One region of the Exiguobacterium sp. FD-YE-25-4 genome, then DNA from elsewhere that is predicted to be linked to it. Evidence: riboswitches for the same ligand, from Rfam matches in the RefSeq annotation. Region 1 holds a riboswitch; each other region holds the start of a gene.
What was found. A riboswitch is a leader RNA that binds a small molecule or an ion and turns the genes downstream of it on or off. The one in region 1 is predicted to bind S-adenosylmethionine.
Positions count from the first base shown of each region.

Region 2: it holds a riboswitch for S-adenosylmethionine, as region 1 does, so the genes downstream of both, AC13H5_RS08010 (MetQ/NlpA family ABC transporter substrate-binding protein) here and AC13H5_RS01665 (Na+/H+ antiporter NhaC family protein) in region 1, are expected to answer to the same signal.
Region 3: it holds a riboswitch for S-adenosylmethionine, as region 1 does, so the genes downstream of both, metK (methionine adenosyltransferase) here and AC13H5_RS01665 (Na+/H+ antiporter NhaC family protein) in region 1, are expected to answer to the same signal.

Region 1 is NZ_CM168041.1:318,671-326,094, reverse strand. It holds gene AC13H5_RS01670 (GGDEF domain-containing protein) at 1-706, shown strand, start outside; SAM riboswitch class I at 803-898, shown strand; gene AC13H5_RS01665 (Na+/H+ antiporter NhaC family protein) at 951-2,252, shown strand; gene AC13H5_RS01660 (TVP38/TMEM64 family protein) at 2,274-2,924, opposite strand; gene trhO (oxygen-dependent tRNA uridine(34) hydroxylase TrhO) at 3,147-4,088, shown strand; gene AC13H5_RS01650 (divergent PAP2 family protein) at 4,206-4,631, shown strand; gene AC13H5_RS01645 (PucR family transcriptional regulator) at 4,734-5,957, shown strand; gene ald (alanine dehydrogenase) at 6,089-7,219, shown strand; gene murB (UDP-N-acetylmuramate dehydrogenase) at 7,309-7,424, opposite strand, start outside.
Region 2 is NZ_CM168041.1:1,542,494-1,549,917, reverse strand. It holds gene AC13H5_RS08020 (aminotransferase class I/II-fold pyridoxal phosphate-dependent enzyme) at 1-512, shown strand, start outside; gene AC13H5_RS08015 (iron-containing alcohol dehydrogenase family protein) at 509-1,525, shown strand; SAM riboswitch class I at 1,566-1,669, shown strand; gene AC13H5_RS08010 (MetQ/NlpA family ABC transporter substrate-binding protein) at 1,743-2,564, shown strand; gene AC13H5_RS08005 (methionine ABC transporter ATP-binding protein) at 2,574-3,608, shown strand; gene AC13H5_RS08000 (methionine ABC transporter permease) at 3,643-4,242, shown strand; gene AC13H5_RS07995 (Spx/MgsR family RNA polymerase-binding regulatory protein) at 4,270-4,665, opposite strand; gene AC13H5_RS07990 (DUF302 domain-containing protein) at 4,837-5,220, shown strand; gene AC13H5_RS07985 (hypothetical protein) at 5,327-6,619, shown strand; gene AC13H5_RS07980 (hypothetical protein) at 6,631-7,424, shown strand, end outside.
Region 3 is NZ_CM168041.1:1,965,398-1,972,821, reverse strand. It holds gene AC13H5_RS10195 (glucose-6-phosphate isomerase) at 1-766, shown strand, start outside; gene ytkD (RNA deprotection pyrophosphohydrolase) at 865-1,338, shown strand; gene AC13H5_RS10185 (alpha/beta hydrolase family protein) at 1,319-2,077, shown strand; gene pckA (phosphoenolpyruvate carboxykinase (ATP)) at 2,111-3,682, opposite strand; SAM riboswitch class I at 3,997-4,116, shown strand; gene metK (methionine adenosyltransferase) at 4,247-5,455, shown strand; gene AC13H5_RS10170 (hypothetical protein) at 5,498-6,025, opposite strand; gene AC13H5_RS10165 (GNAT family N-acetyltransferase) at 6,190-6,660, shown strand; gene AC13H5_RS10160 (alpha/beta fold hydrolase) at 6,751-7,424, shown strand, end outside.

The sequences.
Region 1 (7,424 bases):
GTCGAACGAATTTGACGACGACTATCATAGTTTCATCTCGGTTCGGTCCGAGGAGATCGAAGGGATTCGCACGTGGCTCGTCATGACGGGTGAACACGTCTATGGGTATCCCTCGACCATCCAACGTGAAATCGTCAAACTTCTCAAGTCGTTCAACCGGACGATCAGCCGTTGCCATGAGCGCGACCGTCTTTACACGGAAAGTCGGACCGACAGCTTGACGCTGCTCGCGAATGCACGCGCGTTTTACGAATACGGGATTCAACAAATCTCGGACGGTTCGATGTATCCGATTTCGGTCGCGATGCTCGACATCGACTTTTTCAAAAAAATCAACGATTTGCACGGACATCAAGTCGGGGACAGTGTGCTCCAAGAGTTTGGACGGCGGATTCGCCAGGCACTCCGCACCGAAGATTTTGCCGCCCGTTACGGCGGTGAAGAGTTCATCTTGCTCTTAAACCGTTGTGATGTTGAGGCCGCCGTCGAGATCGCCGAGCGCATCCGCCAACAAATCGAGAACAAACCGTTCCACGTCGACGGAATCGATATCCCCGTCACCGCTTCGATCGGTGTCGACACGATTCAGGCGTTCGGTGACAAACGCCTCGACGATACGATCCGTAACGCTGACCGGGCCCTCTACGTCGGCGGGAAGTACGCCGGACGCAACCGCGTCGCCCATTACAATTTCTTAACGACCTGACTCACCCCCACGTTCACCGCGTGGGGGTTTGCTATTGACAAGCGGATTTGAAACAGGTACGTTAGGGAACGTGTCTTATAATTAAATATCACAACTTTTTTATCAAGAGAGACTGAGGGACTGGCCCAGTGACGTCTCGGCAGCGGGTAACCTGTGCCAAATCCAGCGAGCAGTCTGCTCGAAAGATGAAAAAAGTGTTTTCTTGTAGAGAGAGCCTTTTTTCAGAAGGCTCTCTTTTTATTTTATGAATGAGGTGAATCGATTGGAACAACCGACAGCTAACAAATGGGCACTATTGCCTTTGCTCGTCTTCCTCGTCTTCTTTATCGGGGCAGGCATCTACTATAACGACTTTTATAAATTCCCGGTCCTGATCGCGGCGTTGATCGCGGTCATCGTCGCGGCGATGATGACGAAAGGCAGCGTCACTCAGACGGTCGAGCGTGTCGCCCAAGGTGCGGGGAACCCCGGCATTTTGATCATGGTCTTCATCTTCTTGCTCGCCGGAGCGTTCTCGAGTGTCGCCGAAGCAATCGGCGCAATCGACGCGACCGTCAATGCGGCGCTGACATTTTTACCGTCCTCGCTTCTACTGAGCGGTTTATTCGTCATCGCGGCTTTCATCTCGATGGCGATGGGAACGTCGACGGGCACGATTGCCGCCCTCGCCCCGATCGCGCTCGGTATCCACGAAGAAAGTGGCGTCAATATCGCCATCGCGGCGGCTGCCGTCGTCGGTGGTGCCATGTTCGGGGACAACTTGTCGTTCATCTCGGACACGACAATCGCTGCCGTCCGGACCCAGCGTACCAATATGCGTGACAAATTCCGAACCAACTTTTGGATTGTCCTCCCGGCCGCCCTTATCACAATCGTCCTCTTATCGGTGTTATCGAGTGGAGAATCGACTGTCGATGCAGCCGCGTTCGAATGGTATAAACTCATTCCATACCTCGCCGTCATCGCTCTCGCCTTGACCGGGTTGAACGTCATTCTCGTTTTGCTTGGCGGGATTGCCTTGACCGGCATCATCGGTTTGATCGATGGGAGTTTGGCTGTCACTTCATACGTCACGGCTATGGCAGACGGGATGATGGGTATGGCCGAGATTTCGCTCTTGACGCTCCTCATGGGCGGACTCGTCGGACTCATCTCGCATAACGGCGGGCTCACTTACTTGCGTGACGCGCTCACGTCGCGGATTCAAAAACGTGCCGGTGCCGAATGGAGCATCGCCGGGCTCGTCAGCGCGACGAACGTTGCGACGGCGAACAACACGATCTCGATTCTCGTGGCCGGTCCGCTCGCCGCCAATATCGCCGACACGTATGACATCGAGCGAAAGAAATCAGCGAGTGTGCTCGACATCTTCTCGTGTGGCGTCCAAGGCCTGTTGCCTTATGGGGCACAGCTGCTCATCGCCGCCGAATTGACGAATACGGCGTCACCAGCGCTCGTCCCGTATATGTTCTATCCATTCCTGCTCTTCATTTGCGGAGGGCTGGCCATCGTCTTTAACTTCCCGCGTTTCAAAAAGCGCGCCTGACCAAAACGACCCTTTGAAGCACTAGCTTCGAAGGGTCGTTTGACGTTTCGTTTCACGTTCACGTTGAAGTTGTTCGTTGCGTTTTTTGAAGGCGCGCCGCTTGAGCAATTCCTCGAGGCCACGGCTGATCGCCCAAAGAACAAACAGTAACAGTCCAAGCATCGATAAGCGGAACGGACTTTGAATAAACTCTTCCCACTGGTCACCAATGACCGAAAAAATCAAGACGACAAGCAGTTTCCCGAACCCCGCCGCCATGATGAATGTCCGAAGCGGCATTTGAATGAGGGCAAGTAAGTATGTGATCAAACTGACCGGGATGAACGGGAGCGAATATAAAAACCCAAGCGAGATCGGGCTCATATGGTTGATGCGTTCCAGCCAATATACCCCTTGTTTATGTTTTTCGAGCCACCGTGTCATCGGTTTACGGAATACGTAACGGACGGCTGTAAAGACAAGAATCGTCCCTAGTAAACTACCGACCCAAGACAATAACGTCCCGAGCAAGAACCCATACGTGGCCGCGTTCGCCGAAATGATGAGGACGAGCGGAAGAAATGGAAAGATCGCCTCAAGGAACGGCGCCCCTAGTCCTGCCCATGGGCCTCCCGGAAGCTCTTGCAGCCATTCAATCAGTTGGATAATCCATTGTTGGAGTGATGTGAGCATATCAGTTTCCACCTTCGACTTTCATTAATACCTTTTACCCGATTTCGCTCAGGAAGACGCATCCCCCTGCACGCCAGTAAAAAAAATAAAAAGTATTTGCGAAATTTCGCTGTGATATCTATCATATAATATGGACTTGTGGTTGCAGGCAAGTCCGCTCGTCGAACGACACAACCCAACGTTCGTTTTCCTGCAAAAAACTGAACACAGGGGAGTAATAACATGGAAACAAAACCAATGCGGGTCTTGCTGTACTATAAGTACGTCAACATCGAAGACCCAGAAACGCTCACACAAGAGCACCTCAAGTATTGTAAGGACCTTGGCATCAAAGGACGGATCTTGATTTCTTCCGAAGGAATCAACGGAACGTGCTCTGGGACTTGGGAACAGACCGAGCAATACATGAACGACTTGAAAGCGAACCCGCTTTTCAGCGATATCGAGTTCAAAATCGATGAAGTCGAAGAGCATGCGTTCAAAAAAATCTTTGTCCGTCATAAGAAAGAGCTTGTGACGTGGCGCTTTGATGGTGAGTTCGACGTTCCTAAACAGCACGGTGCGTACCTCGAACCGGCAGAATGGAAAGAGATGATGAATCGCGACGATGTCGTCATCCTCGATGTTCGTAACAACTACGAGTACGATCTTGGTCACTTTAAAAATGCGATCAAAATCGACGTAGAGGCTTCTCGTTACATGCCAGATTGGCTCGAAGAGAACAAGGACCTCTACGAAGGGAAAACCTTACTCACGTACTGTACCGGAGGCGTCCGTTGCGAGAAATTTACCGCATATATGCGTGACCAAGGTCACGACAACATTTTCCACCTAAAAGGCGGCGTCGCCATGTACGGCAAAGACGACGCCACGAAAGGCGAAAATTGGGAAGGCGAGCTCTACGTCTTTGACGAGCGCATCAACGTCCCAGTCAACACGGTCAATCCGTCGGTTGTTTCCGAGTGCATGCACTGTGGGACGAAGACGGTCCGTTACGTTAATTGTGCCAACCCGGTGTGTAATGCTCAACACTTCTGTTGTGAAGAGTGTGAACCGAAACAAATGCGTTCATGCTCGAAAGAGTGCCAGGAGCATCCACGTAACCGCTATATCATCGAGAATATCGCGGACAAACTTCAGGAGACTGAAGGCGTCGTCGGGTAACAAAAATCGACCGAGAAGCACTTCGAGCCTATGCTCGAGGTGCTTTTTTTGACAAAAACTTTACGTCTAGTGCCTGAAAGAATCGGGTATAGTGTAGATACCATTGTCAGACAGGAAGTGAATCGATTGCTCTTTAACGAACCTTTACTCGCCGCCTTGCTCGCGTGGTTCATCGCCCAAGCGGCCAAGCTCGTAACCGAACTCATTAAAACACGAGATTTTGAACTTGAAATCATGTTTGCCTCAGGTGGGATGCCAAGTTCCCACTCCTCGACCGTCGTCGCATTGACGACCGTGATCGGGCGTATCGAAGGGCTCGACTCCAGCATGTTCGCGCTCGCCCTGATTTTCGCGACGATCGTCATGTACGACGCGACCGGTGTCCGGCAAGCGGTCGGGTTCCAAGCCCGTTTGTTGAACGACTATTTCAAAGGCATCAAACATGAGACACCGATTTTAAATGAGTTGGTCGGTCACACCCCGTTCCAAGTCATCGTCGGTGCCCTGCTCGGTCTCGTCATCGGATTGTTTTTCCCGATTTAAGCTGAATTTTAGAGGCATGTCGCCCCTTCTTCTCAAAACACTTCCATCTTTTTGTGAACTTTCACAACAGAGACGGTATAGTGAGAGAGAGGAGGAATCGACATGCCTTTTTTGCAGAAATCTTATGAATCGCTCGATACACTCGCCGAAGCAATCGGACAAGCGATTCGGGCCCCAATCACGATTGAAAATCGCCACCACCAGTTGCTCGCCTACAGCACCCACCCCGACTCGACCGACCCGGCCCGCATCGCGACCATCATCGGCCGTCGTGTGCCGGAAGCGGTCATCGAGGACTTATGGGAAAGTGGAATCCTGCAAGAAGTGATCGACCGAGACGAACCGGTCGTCATCCCAGCCCGGGTGGCTGTCGGTTTAGGCGAACGTGCCGCTGTCGTTATCAAACAACAGGACGATGTGCTCGGTTATATTTGGAGCCTGGCCCGAACGACCCCGTTCTCGGAACAAGAGCTCACTGTGTTAAAAGAAGGCGCGAGCATCGCTAAAAAATTGCTCATGACCATCGCCATGCATGAGCGGCGCATCGATGCCGAGCTCGAGCGTTTCTTTTTAGAGGTGTTGGCCAGCCCCAATTTGTCGCCCGCTCATCGCGATCGTTTGAACGAACTCGCCCCGATTGCTGTCGCCAGCCGACTCACCATCATCGAGTGCGGCCAACCGATCACCCCACAGCTGGCGGAGCGATTGTTTTATGTTCTCGCGACCCAACAAGCGATCGAGGTCGTGTTGCACGCCATCGATGGTCAACAGCTACTCGTCTGGCATTATATGAAATCGGAGTTAGCCGAGGAAGAGACGGCACTTTTGCAGTGGGCCAATCGCTTCGAGACACAGCTCCGAGAGAAATTCACGGAAGTCGATCCACGTTTAGGCGTCAGCCGTCGTTTCTTTGAGAGCGACATGCTGTATGCCGCGATGGAAGAAGCACGACAGGTCACCTCGCTTCGTCGGAAGTTCCCCTATGAGCTTGCCGCGACGCACACGTTCGAACAAATCGGGATTTATCAGCTCGTCCCAGATCTCGCTCGCCGAATCGGGCTTCGGCTCGAAACGCATCCGACCATCGAGCGTTTGCAGGCATATGATGTCGCCCATCATACCGAGCTCGTCACGACGCTCGAGTGGTATTTCTATTTTGATGGGAACGTCAAACGCGTCGCCGCCCATCTTCACATCCATCCGAACACCGTGCTCTATCGGATTCGCCGCATCGAGGACCTGACGAATATTACGCAAGTCTCATTGCCCGAACGAGCCGCTGTTTACCTCGCCATCAAGGCAGGCCAATACCGACAAGATGATTGATGCCCGCTTTGTGATTTTTCACAAAGTGGGCATTGTCATTTTTAGAATCCATGCTAAAGACAGCGTTTTCGGATGGGTCTATACTAGAGGTGTGAACAAATTGTGTCAGTAGAGAGAAAGGGGAACTTTACATGAAAATCGGGGTATTGAAAGAAATCAAAAACAATGAAAACCGCGTCGCCTTGACGCCGATGGGTGCAGCCGTATTAACTGAGCTTGGACACGAGGTTCTCGTCGAGACGGAAGCCGGTGTCGGGAGCGGCTTCACGAACATGGAGTATGTCGATGCAGGGGCGACAATCGTCGACACAGCCGCAGACGTTTGGGGAAACGTCGAATTAGCGTTGAAAGTAAAAGAACCGCAACCGTCTGAATATCGTTATTTCCGTCCGGACTTGACGCTCTTCACCTACTTGCACTTGGCAGCCGAACCAGATCTCACGAAAGCACTCGTCGATTCAGGCGTGACGGCGATCGCTTACGAGACGGTTGAAATCGACCGCACGTTGCCGCTCCTCACACCGATGAGCGAAGTGGCTGGACGGATGGCCGCTCAAATCGGGGCCCAAATCCTTGAAAAACCGCACGGTGGAAAAGGGATTCTCTTGTCAGGCTTGCCTGGCGTACCACGTGCGAACGTCACCGTCATCGGGGGAGGTGTCGTCGGGATGAACGCAGCCCGCATCGCCATCGGCCTCGGTGCCAACGTCACAATCATGGACATCAGTCCAGCCCGTCTTCGCCAAATCGACGACCAATTCGGCAACACGATCAATACGCTCATCTCAAACAGCTACAATATCGCCAAACAAGTGGCTGACAGTGACCTCGTCATCGGTGCCGTCCTCATCCCAGGCGCGAAAGCACCGAAACTCGTCACAAAAGAAATGGTGCAACAGATGTCACCGGGGTCGGTCATCGTCGACGTCGCCATCGACCAAGGCGGGATTTGCGAGACGATCGACCATATTACGACGCATGACGCACCGACGTATGAGCGCTACGGCGTCCAACACTATGCCGTCGCCAACATGCCAGGTGCTGTCCCACGGACGTCGACGCTCGGTTTGACGAACGCGACGATGCCGTATATCGTCGAGTGCGCTCAAAAAGGGATTTTCCCGGCGCTTCGTGAAAACGCGGCGTTACTCAAAGGCTTGAACGTCATCGACGGGACAGTCACGTATGAGGCTGTCGCGCGTGACCTCGGCTACACGTTCGTGGCGCCTGCTGAAGCGGTCACAAAACAATTACAAGCGTAAGGACCAAACCGACAGAACTATTCTGTCGGTTTTTATGTCGTCACATCATCAAAAAACGCTCGAACCGGTTGGTTCGAGCGTTTTCGTGCTTATGCGTTTTCGACGGCGATATCCTCACCAATGATTTTGACTTCTGGTTCAAGCTCAATCTCGAACTTCGCCTTCACCGTCGCTTGGACGTGACGGATGAGCGAGATATATTCAG
Region 2 (7,424 bases), 1.2 Mb from region 1:
CAGAGGGGGCGAAAGACGTCGGCATCGAGGTATATACGATGTCGAAGGCGTTCAACATGTCCGGTTGGCGCGTCGCCTTTGCCATCGGGAACGCAGACATCATCGAGGCGATCAATACGTACCAGGATCACGTCCACGTCAGCGTGTTCTCGGCCATCCAGGCGGCGGCTGTCGCCGCGCTCGAGGCCCCACGCTCTATCCGGGACGATTTGGCCCGACTCTATGAGGCGCGACGCGATCGCCTGATCGATGGGTTGAACCGGGCCGGGTGGGCCGTCGAGCCGCCGGAGGGTTCGTTCTTCGTCTGGGCGAAAGTGCCCGAGGGCGATGCCAAATCGTTCTCGCGTAAGTTATTGTACGAGGCAGGAGTCGCCGTCACACCGGGCTATTTCTTCGGTTCAGAAGGGAACGGATACGTCCGCTTCGGACTCGTCTCACCCGAGCCGAAAATCGATGAGGCCGTCGAACGAATCGAGCGGTTGTTTGCCGCCTATGAGGAGGTGCGGGCATGATTCGTCAGGCCGTCCTTGAATATGACCACGCCGATGACGCGCTCGACCGTCTTGATGAGTTAGTCGACGGCCGACGTGCCCACGTCCTGCGCGGTCAGAACGGGTACGAAGTCGTGCGGGTCGTTCATCCATCCATCACGGACTATCCGGCCACGACGTTCCGTGGGGAGTGTACGGACAAGGAAGTCGAACGGCTGATTTTTGAAGACGTCGATGTCCTCATCGCCATCGGGGGCGGGAAGCTCGTCGACACGGCCAAACTCGTCGCCTATCAACAGAACGTGCCGCTCATCATCGTCCCGACACTCGCCTCGAACTGTGCGGCGTTCACGCCTCTCAGCGTCGTCTATCGGGAGGACGGGAGCTACGACCGCTACGACATGTTCCGCGTCGTCATCGAACGGGTCATCGTTGACTCGCGGGTCATCTCGCGCTCTCCATATGAATACTTCCGAGCCGGTGTCATCGACACGGTCGCGAAGTTTTACGAGGCCCGTTACTTGAGCGGTGACAGCTCGGTCGACGCGGGCGTCAACACCGGGCTCGTCTTGGCCGAGCAGTGCGGGCGTCTCGTCGAACTTGATTTGAGCGAGCACACTTTTGAGTCGTATAGTGACGACGTCCGCTTCGCTGTCGATCACGTGCTCGCCATCGGAGGTGCCGTCGGAGGATTTGGTGACGCCGGGACACGGGTCGCCGTGGGCCATGCGGTCCATAACGCTCTTAGTCGCTTCGAGTCGACGCACCGTTTCTTACACGGGGACAAGGTCGGCTTCGGCTTGATCGTCCAAGAGCGGTTGCGGTGCTCGGCCGATACCCCGTATTTGGAGGCTTGGCTAAGCGAGTTCGGTGCCCCGACGACGCTCGAGACGCTCGGGGTCGGGTCGAGCGACATCCCGGTATTGGTCGACTCCGTCATGACGGAGACCGAGCTGCAACAGTTGCCAAAGCCGCTCGATAAAGACTTTCTGAAAATAATATTTGAAAATTTGCAATTTTCTATTTACAAATAAAAGAATTGAAAGTAAGATGATAACAATTAAATAGACCGATTGCTTATCAAGAGTGGTGGAGGGACTGGCCCTATGAAACCCGGCAACCAGATCATTATGATCATGGTGCTAATTCCAACAGACGGAACGTCTGGGAGATGAGCGTGTCCGACTTTGTCTTGTCGTGCCCGCCACTCTTCATGAGTAGCGGGCTTTCATTTTGGAGGAGGAAAAACAGATGAACATCAAACAGAAAACAGCACTCGCAGGAACTTCACTACTCGCCGCCATCGTACTCTCGGCGTGCGGTCAATCGGACGCGAGCGAATCGCTCAGCACGGAGTCGCTCACGATCGGCGTCACGGGCGGTCCACACCAACAAATCGCCGAAAAAGTGAAAGAACTCGCGGCCGAGGACGGCCACGAGCTCGACATCAAAGTGTTCAACGACTATAACACCCCGAACACGGCGCTCGCCGAGGGCAGTCTCGACGTGAACAGTTATCAGACGCTCTCATTCCTTGAACTGCAAAAGTCCGACAAAGGCTATAAGATCGACGATGTGTTCAAGACCGTCGCGTTCCCAATGGGTCTTTACTCGGAAAAGTTGACCGACATTGAGGACTTGAAAGAAGGCGACAAGGTCGCCGTCCCGAACGACCCGGCGAACGAGCTGCGCGCACTCCGTCTCTATGAGACAGCGGGCCTCATCACGCTGAAGGAAGGCTTGACGGACAAGGCGACGAAACGCGACATCGCTGAAAACCCGCTCAACCTCGAATTCATCGAGCTCGAGGCGTCTCAGCTCCCGACCCAGCTCCCGGAAGTCGCACTCGCGGCCATCAACACGAACTTCGCGATGGGTGCCGGCCTGTCGATCAATGAGGACGCCTTGTTCCACGAAGACACGGTCGACAACCCGTATCCGAACTACGTCGTCGTCCGCACCGATAACAAGGATGACGAAGTCGTCGAGACACTCAAATCGTACTATCACTCGGACGAGGTCCGGACGTTCATCGAAGAGACGTTCAACGGCTCAATCGTCCCGGCGTTTTAAGGAGGGCCTATGATCGCACTAAAAGGAATCACGAAGACGTTCACGGTGAACAAAGGTGCTGTCACCGCACTCGACGACGTCTCGCTCACGATCGAGAAAGGCGAGATCTTCGGCATCATCGGTCGAAGCGGGGCCGGCAAGAGCACGCTCATCCGCATGATCAACCTGCTCGAACGCCCGACCTCGGGCCAGGTCGAGATCGAAGGACAGGACATCACGAAGCTCGACAAACGTGGGCTCTCAAAACTCCGCCATCGAATCGGAATGATCTTCCAACACTACAACCTGCTCAAGACGGCGACCGTCGAAGATAACGTCGCCATCCCGCTCCGGCTTGAGGGTCTCGACAAGGCAACGATCCGCGCTCGCGTCGACAAATACCTCGACATCGTCGGCTTGACGGACCATCGAAAACATTATCCCGAGCAACTCTCGGGCGGACAGAAGCAACGTGTCGCCATCGCCCGGGCCCTCGCGCACGAGCCGGATATCCTGCTCAGCGACGAGGCGACGAGCGCGCTCGACCCGGAGACGACCGAGTCGATCCTCGACCTCTTGCTCGACATCAACCGCGAGCTCGGACTGACGATCTTTTTGATCACGCACGAGATGGAAGTCATCGAGCGCATCTGTGACCGGGTCGCGGTCATCGAGGCCGGCCGAATCATCGAGGAAGGGGACGTGCTCGACGTGTTCTCGGACCCGCAGCATGCGACGACACGCAAGTTCTTGAAGACGAACCTCGATGTCCCGAAAGAGGTCGTCGAAGAGTTGAGCACGCACGGGATGCTCGTCAACTTGTCGTTCATCGGTCATCAGAGTGAACAGGCCGTGCTCGCCCAGTTGACGAAACGGTTCGGCTTGCTCCCGAATATCATCGGGGGCGGCATCAAAAAGCTAAAAGGCGGTCTCGTCGGCAATCTACTCGTCCATTTGGACGGGGATGAGGCCCAGACCGACCAAGCCGTCCGCTTCTTAGAGGCGAGCGGTGTGAAAGTGAAGGAGGTGACGAACCGTGCTTCAGTTTTGGGAAAATTGGGGTGACTTGATTTGGACGGGGACGATCCAGACGCTCACGATGACCGGCATCGCGCTCGTCATCTCGACGTTGATTGGACTGCCGCTCGGGACGCTTCTCGTCTTGACGCGACCGAACGGCCGGCTCGCCAATCGTTATTTCTACGGGGCGTTATCAAGTGTCATCAACGTCGTCCGTTCCATCCCGTTCATCATTCTCTTATTCTTCATCCTCCCGTTCACCCGTTTTATCATGGGCACGACGATTGGCGTCCAAGGCGTCCTGTTGCCGCTCATCGTGTTCACGGCCCCGTATATCGCCCGGCTCATGGAGTCGGCGCTACTCGAGGTCGACCGTGGGGTCGTCGAGGCGTATGAGGCGATGGGCATCTCGACCCGTAAAATCATCTGGTACGTGTTGATCCGGGAGGCCCGCTCTTCAATCGTGCTCGGTTTGACGATCGCGACAATCGGTTTGATCGGGGCGACCGCGATGGCAGGACTCGTCGGGGCCGGCGGACTCGGCGATATCGCTTACCAATACGGGCATCTCCGGTTCGAACCGGAGGTCATGTACGTGACCATCTTCGTCTTGATCCTGCTCGTCCAATCCATTCAATCGTTCGGTAACCGCTTGGCGGCCCGACTCAAGAAGGCATAAGAAAAGAGCTCTGCTTCGGCAGGGCTCTTACTTGTTGTCGAGCAATCGTTTCAATTCGGCGATTCGGTCATGGCGCGGGATGAACGTACGAATCTCTTTCTCGCTGAACCCGATTTGAATCCGATTGTCGTCGACGACGATCGGACTCTTCAAGATTTGGGGGTGCGACGCCACAAAGCTGTACAGCTCACGGAGCGACATCTCGTCAAGTTGGTCCGCCGCTTGTTTGTACACGCTCTTTTGGACGGACAACAGGTCGGTCGTCCCGTTCTCGGTGAGGCGGAGCATGTCTTTGAACTCGGTGAACGACATCCCTTGATCGGTCAATTTTTTCTCGATGAATGGGATGTTCTGTTCGCGTAACCAATCAATCGTCTTACGGGAAGAACTGCAGCTTGTATGTGTGAATACGGTGACCGTCACGGCAACCACTTCTCCTTTACGTAAGTATGGACTTCTCTATTTTCTCTCATTCATACGTTTCGAACGCGAAATATGTTTCAAATCACATATACTTTTTATCGCCATCGGACGATTTGTCGTCAGTCAGTTCGGGTACATGACGAAAGAGACCATAACCGAGGAGGGATTTACATGTTTGATTACACGGTCAAGACGGACCAGACGGTCGAAGCGGTCGTCGAGAAGCTGAAAGCGACGCTCAAGGAAGAAGAGTTCGGAGTGCTCTGGGACTTTGATTTGAGCGAGACGCTCGAAGAGAAAGGCCAAGCGATCGACGGGGACTATCGCATCCTTGAAGTATGTAATCCGAAAGAAGCGAAGAAAGTCATCACGACACATCGGGAAGGCGGCTATTTCCTGCCTTGTAAGCTCGCTGTCTTCACGAAAGATGGGTCGACCCATGTCGGGATGCCGAAGCCGACGAAACTGATCGAGCTGATTGAGGATGAGTCGCTTCAATCGATCGCCCACGACGTCGAGACGCGACTGACGCGTGCGATTGATCAAGCCGTATAATTGAATGAGCGAACCCGTCCATGAGAGTGGACGGGTTTTTTCCTGTTCCTCCTTAAAGTCATATAATGGTAAAATTGGTACAAATAGATTTTAAGGGGCGGATGATTTGAAAAAGTTAGCCAGTGCACTCGTATTATCCATGGGCTTATTGGCCAGTTGCGGTGGGGAAAAGCCAGACGTCGTGAACTTGTCGTATGTCGATGCGCATTGGACCGTTAACAAGTATTCCTTAGAGCAACCGGAAGCCCTCGAATCGGTCGATGAGACGTTACAGGCCTGTACCGGGGAATTGACGACTGAATTGAAGGGAGACTTGACGGTTTACGATACGGTCATCGCGAATCGCCATCAGATGACCGATACGGGAGATGAATATGCATATAAATCGGTGACGTACATCAAAGGCGATGAGCATTATGCACTTTGTCGCGATATGCTCTCGGAACGCTTTCAAGCCGAGGTCATTGAGTCATTCCCCCCATTCGTTGATACACAGAACGGGAAGCGAATTCAACGAAACCCTTTCATCGAACCTGCCGACGAAACTACTCAAGCAGAATTCCTCGATACGGATGGATTATTGGAGCCGAATAATGCTGTCGAACCTTTTCCTGATACCATCGTCACGTTCATACCGGCCTTCCACGGCGAGGTGGAATTGACCATTGGAGATCGACAACTCGCTTTCCCAGTGCTTATGTTCGACCCGATGATGGCACACATAGATGAGGTAAAAATCGCAATCGGATATCATCCCGATGAAAAGAAACCCTATGTTTTATTGATGCTCGCGGACCTCTATTTCACAATGAGTCCGCTAGATGAAATTATCGACCCGGTAAAAGGAGAACAGTCGTATGAAGAGTTGACAGTCAAACGACTGCCACTTCGTTCGGAACTATTACCCGACAAATCCTATCCATTGTATGAGTTCAATTATACCCGTGACGGGAAAGCGGTGACCGAAATCGCGACCATTACATATCGTGCCTCTGAACTGTTGACGATTTCTGAACAAAAGGCGCTTAAAGACAATCCGGACGAGCAGTATATGCCGGTTGTGTCAGGGCCACTGATTTACCTACACGAGAAACGGTTCAACAGCGAATCGATATTGACGTATCCGACCGTGCTGCGTGCGGCCGGTAACGAGATGGATGACCTCATTCAAGCAATCGCCTCGGCTGAGCCGACGAAGCGCACGGGTGATCAAGGGAACTATCCTTATCTCACAATCGTCGACGGACTCAAGGGACAAGAGTTCGAGGTGACATATAAACAGCGCTCGAAGAAGCTAGATATTTACGTGACGGACCGATCGACCAAGGAGACGTATAAACTGACGAGCGAAGGGGCAGAGACGTTCTTGTCTTACTTCCCTGATTTGAAGACGAAATGAGTGGGTTGAACATGAAGAAACGAACGTTGGCGGCAATGTCGCTCTTGTTGATGACGGCGGGTTGTTCGGAAGACGTGGACGTCGTCCGCTATGGCCATATCGAGGAACACTGGCAGGCCGAACGGGTCACGATGAACAGTCAAGAGCCTGTAGTGGATGCCGAAACAATCTTGAACCAATGTGAAGATGAGGAACGATTGACCGAACTAGCTGGAGAGACGTTTTCCATACTCGGGATGGCCTACGCGACCCGCGCCCCGTTTATGAATGACGACTATGACGGATACGCCTTCGACGAAGTGACGTATGTCGAGGGAGATGCGGTCTATGCGCTCTGTAGGTCGCATCAAATGGATGGGATCCCAGGGTACCAAGCCGTCGAGCTCGAGGCACGGCCGTCTTTCTTAAAAGACGAAGTTGGCACTGAAGTCTCGTTCCTTCCGAACGTCCATGTCGCGACGGAGAACGAGCGGGCCTCGCTACATGAGCCGGACGCCTTCTACGAGAATGGACAAGATATCGAGCCGTATCCGGTCACGCTCATGAGGATGTCCCCCGGATTTAACGGCACGGTCGAGATTGGGATTGGAGAATGGGGCTTCTTTAACCCATCCTTCGACTTTTCGCCGAACCTCAGACAGTTTGATGTGTTCATCGCACTAGGGCGGGATACGGAGACGAACCTGCCTCATCTGCTCATGTCCTATGGCGGGGACGGGGCTCGCTACTCTTCATCCATTCTTCAAGATACCGACCTGCTCAATGGGGCAGACAGTCTGACCTTCCGTCGGGTATTCGAAGGTGG
Region 3 (7,424 bases), 1.3 Mb from region 1:
GACGTTCGTCATCCCGGATGACGTCGGAGGCCGCTTCTCGGTCCTCACACCGGTCGGACTCCTTCCGATCGCTGCGGCAGGCATCGACATCGATGCCCTCATGGAAGGTGCACGCGACGCACAAAACGCCTATTCGTCACCAGAGCTCTCTGAGAACGAGGCGTACCAATATGCGGTCGTCCGTAACGCCTTGTATGCGAAAGGCAAGTCGATCGAGTTGCTCGTCAACTACGAACCGGCCTTGCACTACGTGTCGGAGTGGTGGAAACAGCTTTACGGCGAATCAGAAGGAAAAGACAACAAAGGGATCTTCCCGGCGGCTGTCGACTTCTCAACTGACCTCCACTCGATGGGACAATACATCCAAGAAGGTCGTCGTGACTTGTTCGAGACGGTCATCCGTGTCACGAACGTCCGTCACGCGATGAACGTGCCAGAAGACGCGCAAGATCTCGACGGCTTGAACTTCCTCGCCGGCGAAACGATCCAATTCGTGAACGACAAAGCGGCTGAAGGAACACTCCTTGCCCACACGGACGGAGAGGTACCGAACCTCGTTGTCGAATTGCCAGAGATGACGCCGTACCACCTCGGTTACTTGTTCTACTTCTTCGAGAAGGCATGCGCGATGAGCGGATACATTCTCGGGGTGAACCCGTTCAACCAACCGGGCGTCGAAGCGTATAAAGCGAACATGTTCGCGTTGCTTGGAAAACCAGGTTACGAAGAACAAAAAGCTGAGCTTGAAAAGCGCTTGAACCAATAATTTCGAGTAGGTCCGCTCCGGCGGGCCTATTTTTTTGTTTGAAACTAGTGGAAGACAAGGTAAAGTGAGAGTAGACAGGGGAAAGAAAGGGATGGACTATGTTGACATTCACGGACTACTATCACAATAAAGTCGAGTTGAGCTTCGCGCACTATCCATTTTCGGATACGCCGCTCCACGTCTGGGTCGTCGCCCGCTATGAGAATCAATGGGTGCTGACGAAGCATAAGCAACGCGGACTCGAGTTCCCGGGTGGAAAAGTTGAGCCCGGCGAACATGAGGATGATGCCGCGATTCGGGAAGTGTATGAAGAGACGGGCGGTGTCGTGAAGACGCTGCACTATCTCGGACAATACCGCGTGCTCGGGCGCGGGGACACGGTCATCAAAAATATTTACTTTGCCGAGATCGAGCGCTTCGATGACCATCCGGCCGTCGATGAGACCGACGGCGCCGTGCTCATGAAAGAACTGCCAACGAATCTGCTCCGGAACAACCGGTACAGTTTCATGATGAAAGACCGGGTGCTCCCGGAAACGATGAAGGTGCTACATGAAAAACGAATGGTTTGACCGGATCGAGGTCCTCCCTCCATATGCCGGTTATGCGGTCCACCGTGGCTGGTACGCGACGCGCGATGGTGAGGATGTCGTCGCCTATACGATCACGCCGACGCGACCGAACGGGCACGTCCTGTTTTATTTGCGCGGCGGAACAGGACGCATCGGGGACGTGCGCTTGCCCCGGTTGATGCAGTTCGCGGCCAAAGGCTTCCACGTCGTGGCGCCTGTTTACCGTGGTAACCATGGGGGGAGCGGGAAAGAAGACTTCGGCGGGGCCGATTTAGAGGATGTCTTGTCTCTTTATGATCGCGTCCATCGAACGGACACGCTCATTCATGCCCTTGGCTTCTCGCGCGGAGGCATGATGGCGTTGTCGCTCGCCGCGGAGCGGCCGCTCACGTCCGTGACGTCATGGGCGGGTGTCACCAATTTGGAATGGACGTACGAAGAGCAACGCTCGATGCGGAAAATGCTCCGCCGTATGATCGGGGGTGACCCGGAAGCGGCTCGTGAGGCGTATGTGGAGCGTTCACCCCTCTACAAGGACTGGGAGGCCCCGACGTTATTGATTCACGGGACAGACGACGAGCAAGTGCGGCTCCGTCATGCGACAGCCGTGGCCGAACGGATGGGGGAGCGGGCCGAACTTTGGATCGTCCCGTTCGCTCATCAACTCCCGTTTTGGGAAAAGTGGAAGACGACCGATGAGGCGATGGACTGGATGTTAGCCGTCGCACCAAAAAAATGACTAGCGCCTAAACCAGGCGCTAGTCATTTTTTATTACACGATGATTGGGCCGGCTGCGACGACCGCCTCACTCGCTTTCGTGAATCGTTTGAAGTTGTCTTGGAACTTACAGGCGAGCGCTGCCGCCTCGGCGTCGTAGCGGGCCCCGTCTTTCCATGTGCCCCGTGGGTTGAGCACGTCGTCTGGCACCCCGTCGATGTGGCGTGGAATCTCGACGTTGAAGATGTCATGGCGCGTCGTCTCGACGTCACGCAATTTCCCGTTGACGGCCGCGTTCACCATCGCCCGTGTATAGGCGAGCTTCATCCGCGATCCTTCGCCGTATGCGCCGCCGGTCCAACCGGTATTGACGAGATAGACGTCGACGTCATGTTTCTCGATCAACGTGCCGAGCATGTCGGCGTAGCGTTCAGGTGCGAGCGGCAAGAACGGTGACCCGAAACATGTCGAGAAGGTCGCCTGAGGCTCCGTCACGCCGCGCTCCGTGCCGGCTAGCTTCGACGTATAGCCTGACAAGAAGTGATACATCGCCTGCTCCTTCGTCAATTTGCTGATTGGAGGCAGGACGCCGTATGCGTCGGCCGTCAAGAAGACGATCGTGTTCGGATGACCGGCTCGTGACGGAAGCATCGCGTTATCGATAAATTGAATCGGGTAGGCGGCCCGTGTGTTCTCAGTGAGTGAGATGTTCTTGTAGTCTGGTGCCCGTTCCTCGTCCAAGACGACGTTCTCAATCAACGAGCCAAATCGAATGGCATCGTAGATTTGAGGTTCGTTCTCACGCGACAAGTTGATCGTCTTCGCGTAGCAACCGCCTTCAATGTTGAAGACGCCGTCAGGAGACCAACCATGCTCGTCGTCCCCGATTAAATGACGTTCTGTGTCGGCCGATAGCGTCGTCTTTCCGGTACCCGATAGCCCGAAGAAGAGAGCCGTCTCGCCGGCGTCCGATACGTTCGCCGAGCAATGCATCGACAAGACATGCTGTTCCGGTAACAGGAAGTTCATGACTGAAAAAATCGATTTTTTAATTTCGCCGCCGTATTCTGTTCCCCCGATCAGAATGGTCCGTTTGGCGAATGAGACGAGAATGAACGTTTCGGAGTTCGTCCCGTCGACTTCCGGATCGGCCTTATAGCTCGGTGCATAGATGACCGTGAACGGATCAAAGGCACCTTGTGTCGGCCATTCGCGCAAGAACAACTGTTTCGCGAACAAGTTGTGCCACGCGTATTCTGTGATGGCCCGCACTGGAAGCGTATAATGCTCGTCAGCCCCGGCAGACGCCTCGAGATAATAGAGCTTGTCTTTCGTCTCGAGATGCGTGAGCACTTTATCGAGCAGTGCCGTGAACTTCTCTTCTGCGATCGGTTGGTTGACCGGACCCCAGTCTACTAAATGATTGCTGACTTCATCTTGCACGACGAATTTGTCTTTCGGTGACCGTCCTGTGAATTTACCTGTACTGACCGATAAAGCCCCGTCTTTCGTCAGTACGCCTTCCCCGTTGCGAATGGCTTCTTCCACCAATTCTGGAACCGTTAAGTTCCGCATCATGTCGGCACCTTTAATTAATTCTTCGATTTTCAGGAGCGTTGTCGCCATCCTGAATCCCACCTTTCCCCTAAATAGATGTGGATGAAATCCGCATACTTCCGCGTTTGATTAGTATGACGTTTTTATTATATGTGACATACTAATCAAAAACAAGCCTTTTTTACCCTTTAAAGTAAGCGCTTTCTTACACTGTCATTCTAACATATTCTGTACCAGGTCATAGTACAAAATCGAAAACCGACAAAAAAATGTTTGATATTTCACAAACATAACTATTGCGAGTTCGTGAAAAGTTTTACGAATTCAGTCGATACGCTTGACAGAACGGGGTGTCATTTATATGATGGTCTTCGTAACGGATACTCTTATTCTGAGCGGTGGAGGGAACAAGGCCCTACGAAGCCCAGCAACCGTCCGATTTGTCATTGTTATTCGGAAAAGGTGCTATCCTGAAGCGAAGCGCAAGCTTCGAACGATAAGAGGGTAAGGAAGAACGATTCAACCTTTCCCATTGAACATGGCGAAAGGTTTTTTTCATTACCGTCCCAAAGCAACGCGTAAGGGGAACGAGTACCGTCCACACATCACCCTTATTATAGGAGGTTTTTCGAAATGGCAAACTTGAACCGTCGACTTTTCACTTCGGAGTCCGTCACGGAAGGACATCCGGATAAAATTTGTGACCAAATCTCAGATGCGATTTTGGATGCGATTTTAGCTGAAGATCCAAACGCCCGCGTTGCGGCTGAGACATCTGTCACGACAGGTCTCGTGCTCGTAGCAGGTGAGATCACAACATCAACTTACGTGGATATCCCGAAAGTTGTTCGTGAAACAGTTCGTGAGATCGGCTACACACGTGCAAAATATGGTTTTGATGCAGAGACTTGTGCTGTCCTCACATCGATTGATGAGCAATCGGTAGACATCGCCCAAGGTGTCGACCAAGCGCTTGAAGCTCGTGAAGGACAAATGACTGAAGAAGAAATCGATGCGATCGGCGCTGGTGACCAAGGTCTCATGTTCGGTTACGCAACAAAAGAGACACCAGAACTCATGCCGCTCCCGATTTCACTCGCGCACAAATTGTCACGTCGTTTGGCAGAAGTTCGTAAGAACGGCACGCTCGCTTACCTTCGTCCTGATGGTAAGACACAAGTGACGGTCGAATACGACGAAGCGAACAACCCGGTTCGCATCGACACAATCGTCATCTCGACGCAACACGCCGAAGACATCACACTCGAACAAATCCAAGCTGATTTGAAAGAGCACGTCATCGACGCGGTCATCCCGTCTGAACTTATCGACGCGGATACAAAATACTTCATCAACCCGACTGGCCGTTTCGTCATCGGTGGACCACAAGGGGATGCAGGCCTTACAGGACGTAAAATCATCGTCGATACGTACGGTGGTTACGCTCGCCACGGCGGCGGCGCGTTCTCAGGTAAAGATCCAACCAAAGTTGACCGTTCAGCGGCGTACGCGGCTCGTTACGTAGCGAAAAACCTCGTTGCAGCGGGACTTGCTGACAAAGCAGAAGTTCAACTTGCTTACGCGATCGGCGTTGCCCACCCGGTATCGATCGCAGTCGACACGTTCGGCACAGGCAAATTGAGCGAGACTGAGCTCGTCGAACTCGTTCGCGAGAACTTCGACCTCCGTCCGGCCGGCATCATCAAGATGCTCGACCTTCGCCGTCCAATCTACAAGCAGACAGCAGCTTACGGCCACTTCGGTCGTACAGACGTTGAACTCCCATGGGAGCAAACGGATAAAGCGGCAGTGCTTGAAGAAGGCGCGAAACGCTTCGCATAAGACAGTAAAAACGACCTTTCTCAGCGAAAGGTCGTTTTTTTGTTAGGCTTGTGTTTTGTTGTCATTCGATGATTCGTTATTGCTTGATGACGTGTCGGATGAAGTTTCTTGCCCGAGCGCCGTATCTTTCGCATCGACGACTTTCTCGCCGATCGATTGAAGATCTGACTTCGCTTCTTGCGCCGTGCCGACGACTTTGTTCACGTCTTCTTTGACCGTGTCGACTTCACCAGCGACTTTCTCGTATACGTTTTGAACGTCAGTGGCAACTTCTTGGATGATTCCAGAAGCTGATTTCACTTGGTCGATGACTTGTGAGGCCTTTCCGGCTGGGTCTTGTTTGACTGTATCGACGAGACCGCCGACCGACGATTTCGCGCTCGAGAACGATTGTTTCGTGTTCTCACGGTTCGACGTGCTAAGTAAGGCGAGCAGACCGCCGACGAGGGCGCCGAGGAGCATCCCGGTCACGACGGTGATTTTAGGGCCACCTGCATTTGCTTGGTCAAACTGACGATTTGGATTGTTGGCTTGCTCTAGTTTTGGATCATGTTGTAGTTTCGGTTCCATAGTAACACTCCTTTTTGTAAGTTGGCATTGATACTCTTATACCCGAGTCAAAATGGAAAATAACGTCTTCCTTCATTTCGACATCAAAAAGTAATGAGCGGGCAGGATATTTTTTTGCTGATGGGGAATGATACTACTAGATTGGCCAAAAGGGGGATGCCGTTATGAAGATCAGGGAAGCCGTACCAGAAGATGCCGCCACCATCCGCGATATTGCGCTCGCAACGGTCAGTGAACAAGACGAGGTTCGTTCAAAAGTAATGGAACGGGCTTATCAGCAAGAAGAGATCGTCCGCGCCATCAGTTCAAGCGAGGAAGCGAAAGAGCAGTTGTTCATTGTCGGTGAAGCCGAAGGCGACGTCATCGGGTTCTATCATGCGATCGACCGCGGGGATACGTGGGAAGTGCTCCGGCTCTATCTTCATCCGACCCATCACCGACAAGGTCTCGGAACGGCCTTATTGTCTCATCTGCGCGAACGTAAAGTTCAACCAATCGAACTGTACGTCGAGAGTTCGAACGAGCAGGCGATCGCCTTTTTGAACCATGAGGCGTTCATCGAATTGAATCGGATTCAAGAGGAAGTGTACGACCAACCGATGGAACTGATTCATTTGCGCTATGACCCGAGCTAAGACCCTAGACGGATTTTCTGACAAACATCAGTCTCGGCTGATGTTTTTTGTTAGTATAAAAACATGGACATAATAAAATGAGGTGACAGTATGACATACGAAGAAGAATCACGAAAAGGGGTCATCGTGATCGTCTATCCGCTCCAGTTCACGTCACGCTTGAGCGAGGCGTTTTTAGGACGGTTACGTGACGAATATGAAGTTCTCGTCGTGACCGGACAGACGGTCGGCTTGACGGCGGAAGACCATAAGCTGTTAATCAAGAACACGCTACGCGAGGCGAGCCAGTACAAACTGCCGATTCACGTCATCGCCTTCAGTCTCGGGGCGTTGTTAACGAACCGATTGCTCCAGGAATACGATGTGCCGCTCGGCAGTTTGACGTATATCTCACCCTTGTTCGATTGGCATCCGTCCCGCCAAATCGGCGGATTGAAACAAGTCGTCGCGAGTGCGGTCGACCGTTTCCGTCCGGATTTGCCGCTCGGCATGATGACGTTCATGGGTGCAGGCGAAGAGTCCTCCCGCTTCGGTGAGATCACCTACGGGCAATACCGGGAAATCGAGGAAGAGATCGTCGAGCACCAAGAAGAGAAGAAACATTTGCCGCGCCTCCCACTCGCTTGCTTCTATGCGCCGGACGACCGCTTCGCCGATGTGAAGCTGACGCTCAACGTCTGTCGAAAAATCGGCGGCGATCAAGTGTACATCCGCCGGCTCGAAGGCTTCCCGCATTTCGGCTATGAACGACTGAACACGAAGTT